One region of the Paenibacillus sp. cl6col genome, then DNA from elsewhere that is predicted to be linked to it. Evidence: riboswitches for the same ligand, from Rfam matches in the RefSeq annotation. Region 1 holds a riboswitch; the other holds the start of a gene.

Region 1 (3,427 bases):
CGAATCAAACTGTCAATTAGATGCACAAGATAGGCAAAAGGTTTCATTAAACGCAAAAAAACTGCCAAATGTTCACTTTCATGCATTTGGCAGTTTACTTAAGAACAGGAATCGCTTCCTGCTTCTATTTATTTTTCGGATTCCCTATGCTTCCAATATAGACGCGTCTCAGACACGACGACTCCAGACAAACCGAGCAGTGCAACTAAGTTCGGCAGCGCCATTAATCCATTTACAATATCAGCAAGCTTCCATATCATATCCAGCTTGATAAATGCCCCAAAGCCAATGATCGCAATGAACACAAGGCGGTACGGCAGAATCGATTTGACACCGAACAAATAAACCATGCACCGTTCGCCGTAATAGTTCCAGCCAAGAATCGTCGTGAATGCAAATAAAATCAAGCAAAACATAAGAATGAGGGAACCGTATGGCAGCGCAGCATCAAATGCTGCCTGTGTCATGGCCGCTCCTTCCATTGGGCCATTCCATACACCCGTTACAATCAATGTTAATCCTGTAAGCGAGCAGACGATGATCGTATCGATGAATGTTCCAGTCATTGATATGAGTCCTTGCTCAGCCGGCCATTTCACCTTCGCAGCCGCGGCCGCAATCGGTGCGCTTCCGAGACCTGATTCATTGGAGAATACACCTCTTGCAATCCCGTTGCGGATCGCCATCATAACCGTTGCTCCCAAGAAGCCGCCTCCTGCTGCTGTTACATTGAACGCGCCATGGAAAATCAACGACAGTGCGTGCGGTATCTGATCCGCAAATGCAATAAGCACCACAAAACTCGCGATAAAATAGATAATAGCCATGACAGGAACAATTGTCGTCGTCACATGCGATATACTCTGAATCCCGCCAATTGTAACAAGTGCGGTCACGATAGTGACGATTGCCGCAGTGACTACTGCAGGCACTCCAAGGCTTGCTTCTGTAGATGTGACGATCGCATTAATTTGCGGAAATGTACCTATTCCAAGTAAGGCAACCAACACCCCGCTAATCGCGAAGAATACAGCAAGCGGCTTGAATTTCATGCCAAGCCCCTTCTCAATATAATACATTGGGCCACCTAGCACTTGTCCATTGTCATCAATGTTGCGATACTTGACAGCAAGCAATCCCTCCGCATATTTGGTAGCCATTCCGAAGAATGCAGCAACCCACATCCAGAACAATGCACCGGGTCCACCCACCTTAATTGCAGTAGCAACCCCCACGATATTACCAGTTCCAATTGTCGCCGCCAACGCAGTAGCCAATGCACCGAAGCTGGATACATCCCCTTCTCCCTCATTCTTCGACTTGAATATTAACTTCAAGGCGAGCGGCAGGCGGAACAACTGCAGCCCTCCCAAGCGGATCGTTAATAAAATTCCCGTTCCTACTAATAAAATAAGAAGCGGTGCTCCCCATACCATGTTGTTCAATTTGTCTAACCATTGTTCCATCATTGTCAAATCAGTTCCCCTCTTTGTGAATAATAAAAAGAGTCAAATCGAATGATTTGACCCTGGGGACATGTGTGCAGAATAAATAACCTGACGTAAGTGACATACCTAAATAAGATCATCATACCAATGACTTACGATTTTTCTACGCTTCTGCATCCCTGTCCTTTTACCTGAGAGTTTTAACGAATCCACGAGAATCAAATTCGTCTTGCCCCTTCGGTGCCCCAATCATGGAGTCTCTCCAGAGTCCTGTCCATTTACGGTCCTGCTTATACGTATTCGAGCTCAAGGTTCGATATGCCTAAGCGCCTGAGAGCTTACCCCTTCGGCTAGACGATTCGTCTATCTCCCGCAAACTTCATCCAGTTATAAAGTTGTAGGTAACATTATAGTAGACACACTATCATTGTGCAATGATCCACTGCATTGTAATTTATCCCATACCATCTATCACACATGTGCTCGTTGACTGTAATATAGGGATCTGGCCTCATTTAATAAATGAATGAGTTCACTCACATTCTGCACATTCGTATCGTAATTGGTAAAGCATGCACGCAGCGTTGGTACACCATGAATGGTAAATACGGATAGCCACACTTTCCCTGTGCTCAATACGTGTTGATTCACAAATAGAGCGAAGTCCTGGTCGTTTCGTGTCCATGCTTTTTGATCAAGAAAGCAAATGACAGGCAGCACGGTATCATTGGCAACTGTCCAGCCAGATCGCATTAATTCTTCTCGGAATAGCTTGCCCATTTCAACTTGATGTCGCAAGACAGCCCGATATCCTTCCCAACCCGCTGTAGCCAGGGATAAATACAGCTTCAATCCTATAAATCTCCGTGACCATTGAATGGAATGCGTATATGGATCAATCGTGGGCAACTCCTCACCCTCCTTCGGCATATAATCTGCCGTTATACGGAAGGTTTCATTCAATATACGTGAATGCCGTGTGAAGTACATGCCCGCCCCCATCGGAACGGACAGCCACTTATGTGCATCAAACGCGATTGAATCTGCTTGCTGGATACCATCTATATGGGAGGACAGCTCGGAATCCAATACGATTGCACCGCCATAAGCAGCATCCACATGAAGCCACATCTGTTCATGCTCCGCTATTGCTGCGATGTCCATTAACGGATCAATTGCACCGGCTCCCGTCGTTCCCGCTGTAGCAATAATAAGAAATGGGGCTAAACCTTGCGCGCGGTCTGTACGTATTTGTTCTGATAACGCGTCTATATCCATTTGCAAGGAATCGTTCGTACGAATGGAGCGAATTGAATTCGTTCCAAGCCCGCAGGAACGAGCCGCTTTCACCAATGAATGATGACTCTCTTCAGAAGCATACAGAATGGGTGGCTTCTCCAGAGCTGCTAATCCGTCTGTTGCATACTTTGGAAAATGATAAGATAGAGCCGTTAAGACTGCAGTCAAATTAGCTTCCGCTCCCCCAGTCGTGAAAGTTCCATCAGCAACATCACGCGGGTAACCAAATTGAACGGCGAGTTCACGCAGTACGTAATTCTCAATTTCTACGGCAAACGGTGCATGACTCCATGCAGCAAGCTGGGGGTTAAACGCCGCTGTTATCGTGTCTGCCATAATTCCCATAAAGTTCGGGCGTGGATTGTATAAGCCATAATATCCTGGATGTGCTGTGTGCACTTGATATCGACGCAGTCCTTCTATAACATGCTGAACCGCAGTTTGAGGCTTGACAGGAGCAGCAAAGTCAATTTGCTCCGCATACTGTACGATTTCTAACGGGATTAATTCTGGAGTAACTACTACCTCGTCGGTGTATGATAGATACTGACAGATCTTCTCTAACGTATATGAGCCTAGCATGTGCTGTTCCTCAGTTGATAGATCCAAGATCGGATTCTGTCTAAGCATACGGATTCCAGCAACTCCCTTCCACTGTTCAATTCAAGAAAGATGTTCCA
Region 2 (3,427 bases), 160 kb from region 1:
GCACTCTGTATTGATGCGAGTACGCCATACAGAAGGATGATACCATGTGCCGCCAATCTCGGCATATCGATGCAAGGCAGACATATTCATTATTCTCGTCGCGCCAATAATTCGCTCTGTAAGCTGATCAATGACAACGAATGGATACTCAGTCCCCTTCTCGCGGTTCAGAACAGCATCATGAATCACTCGTTCTGCATCCGTAAGACTGCGGATGGTGCGCGGCAAGTAGTGCCAAATATCAGGATGAGATGCTGCTTCATATAAATCTTCCTTATGTTCAGGAAGCATCGGGATCAGCTTAGCACTGCTCCCCGCCAGCTCGAACAATTGATTGTTCATTCGTATCCATTCCCCCGAAGGTCTGATAGGTATAGAGTGCAGTCTGTAACTTGTCTATGTATTGCTGCTCATGACTTGAACACATAAATTGAATTGAAGGGCGGACTGACGTATCCGATGACTGCTTAAGCTGGTTTTCCTGCATTACTTGTGCTAGACGCTGCACGGTGCCATGGCTGCCGTCTATAAGCTGGATATGAGCAGGGATAATGTCTCTCAATATGTGCTTGTAATAGGGATAATGCGTACATCCTAACACAATCGTTCCATACTGATTCAAATCCAATCCAGCAAGCTTATGCACGAAGTAGTCTCCTATCACTCCCTTATCAAAGTTTAACTGCTCGCAATACTCTACCAATTCCGGCAAGGGAATCGAATCCACAATATGTTCTTCGTCAATTCGACTGACTAATGTATGGTATTTGTTCTGACTTAAGGTTAAAGCTGTCGCGAATACAAGCACACGTTTGCCATTGTCGCGGTTCATTTCCACGGCAGGCTTGACTGCTGGTTCCATCCCGATGATCGGAATGTCGTACTTCCGTCTTAGTTCTGACGCTGCGATGCTTGTCGCTGTATTGCACGCAATAACAAGCGCCTTCACATTGTGCTGCATGATGTCTTCCACAGCTGAATGTACATGGCGCATTACCTCGGATTGAGATTTCGTCCCATAAGGAACATGCAGCGTATCTGCATAAAATAAATATTGTTCATGCGGCATCTGCTTCATAGCCTCAGCCAACACGGTTATTCCACCGATTCCAGAATCAAAAAAAGCGATTGTCATTCCATTCACCTAGCATTCTTATTAACATTGCAACATCTAGTTGTCGATGCTTATATTGTACTCCTTTTCGGCGGTGAATCCTATCGAAATTTGTCAGATAACAAATGAAAAAACCTGCTGCACCAGCATGATACCGGTACAGCAGGTTCTTAGATTCTCAACCTATTGTTCCTTCAACTATTCATCTATCAGCTTCGTGTACTGCTCTGCATTCAGCAAGTGCTTCACAGCTTCCTCAACGCTGCCTTCTACTTCAACTTCTGCAATCCATCCATCTTCGTAGGGGCTGCTGTTCACAAGCTCTGGCGACGCTTCCAATCCATCATTGACCTTCGTAATTGTTCCGGATACCGGACAGTACAACTCAGATACAGTCTTCACCGATTCAATTGATCCCATGCTGTCCCCTGCGGACAAGCTGGTACCTACTGGCGGAAATTCGATGAATACGATGTCTCCCAGCTGGGATTGTGCATGATCTGTAATGCCAACCCGTACCGTATTGCCTTCTATGGCAACTACCCATTCATGCTCTTCACTATACAACAATCCATTCTTCACTTCGCTCATGTCAACGCCCCATTTCATTCATAATGTCATTCATCAGGCCGTCTATCCAATCGAGATCGTAAAAATGGACAGGAAGCGGCCTTGTCGCCTTGTTCTCTGTCCTCGGTACCTGAGAGTTCCCGTTCCTCCACAGCCACAACTGCGGTTGAACTTACCCCTTTGGCGGCATAGAAAATGCACTCTCCAGAGCTGCGTCAGAATGGCGGTTATGGAACCTGAGAGATTCATTGCCAATCGGCGGCTGGCAACTTGCTCCTTCGGTGTTGACAATCGCAATTGTCAAACTCTCCCGACCTTCCTCGTTCGCGAATTACGATTAAACTGGGTAATTATAACACCATTAGATTATTGCAAGATATGCATGATTGTCAATATGACAAGCTATGAAATCAGTTGTGAAGAAAATATCAATTGACAAAGTGTGGAAAGCTCAACTAATGTAGAGATGACAGCTGAAAATGGCGAATGATGGTAAAGGGAGAGACTGCTGAGACATAGCGGCGCCGAAGGAGTAAGCCTGAATGGGTGAATCTCTCAGGCAAAAGGACTTTTACCGGACGCACCTCTGGAGAGCACTGCTATTCATGAAAACGAATACAGTCACCCAAGGGGAAAGTCGATGGTAGACACGGAAACAAACAATTTGTTTGCGACAATCGGCGACACTCTCAGGTACAAAGGACAGAGCGAGAGAATGAGAGGATGCGATGCATCCACTTTTCTTTCGGCTGTCCTTTTTATGTACGTATACCGATGATTAGTCCAAATACGCGTATCGAGGTGAATTCATGAGTCAATTGAAGAGAACGCCAATATTTGATCAATACTCTGCTTATCCGGGTGCACGCTGCATTGACTTCGGCGGCTGGGAGCTCCCTGTTCAATTTATCGGCATTCAGCGAGAGCATGAAGCAGTTCGTACACATGCAGGTCTATTCGATGTCTCCCATATGGGTGAATTTATCGTAAGCGGCCCTGCCTCCCTGACATTTCTTCAACAGATGACAACAAATGATGTATCGCGGCTCGAGGATGGCAAAGCACAATATACGCTGATGTGCTACCCTGACGGAGGAGTTGTCGATGATATTCTCATTTATCAGATGAAGAGCGACCGTTACATGCTCGTCGTTAATGCCTCCAACATCGATAAAGACTACGCATGGCTGCAGAAGCACCTGATTCATGGCGTTACCTTGACCAATGTATCGAATCGCACAGCATTGCTTGCCCTTCAAGGGCCGAATGCCCAAGCTATTCTTGCTGCGGTAACTGAGGCACCTATTGATTCGCTCGCTCCATTCCATTTCCTATCGGATGCACAAGTCTGCGGCGTATCAACATTGCTGTCTCGCTCAGGCTATACCGGTGAAGATGGCTTCGAACTCTACTTGTCCGCAGAGGATGCAGCACACGTATGGAATGAGCTGATTCGCGCGGGCGAACCGTTCGGCTTGCTCCCAGCAGGGCTTGGTGCTAGAGACACCTTGCGCTTCGAGGCACGTCTGCCCCTCTATGGACAAGAAATTACAGCCGATATCTCGCCGCTTGAGGCAGGGCTAGCACGATTCGTCAAGCTGGATAAGGGCGACTTCATCGGCCGTGTAGCATTAACGAAGCAGAAGACCGATGGACCGGCACGAAAGCTGGTCGGCATCGAGATGATCGACAAAGGCATTCCTCGCTCCCATTATCCAGTGCTTGCAGATGGGCGCGTGATCG

Evidence for each region. A riboswitch is a leader RNA that binds a small molecule or an ion and turns the genes downstream of it on or off. The one in region 1 is predicted to bind glycine.
Region 2: it holds a riboswitch for glycine, as region 1 does, so the genes downstream of both, gcvH (glycine cleavage system protein GcvH) here and BLS15_RS22340 (alanine/glycine:cation symporter family protein) in region 1, are expected to answer to the same signal.

The regions. Positions count from the first base shown of each region.
Region 1 covers NZ_FNAZ01000009.1:238,147-241,573, reverse strand. The annotation lists gene BLS15_RS22340 (alanine/glycine:cation symporter family protein) at 129-1,469, opposite strand; glycine riboswitch at 1,618-1,724, opposite strand; gene BLS15_RS22335 (pyridoxal phosphate-dependent decarboxylase family protein) at 1,920-3,377, opposite strand.
Region 2 covers NZ_FNAZ01000009.1:82,496-85,922, reverse strand. The annotation lists gene BLS15_RS21625 (GNAT family N-acetyltransferase) at 1-342, opposite strand, end outside; gene murI (glutamate racemase) at 302-1,135, opposite strand; gene gcvH (glycine cleavage system protein GcvH) at 1,313-1,705, opposite strand; glycine riboswitch at 1,899-2,007, opposite strand; glycine riboswitch at 2,171-2,265, shown strand; gene gcvT (glycine cleavage system aminomethyltransferase GcvT) at 2,494-3,427, shown strand, end outside.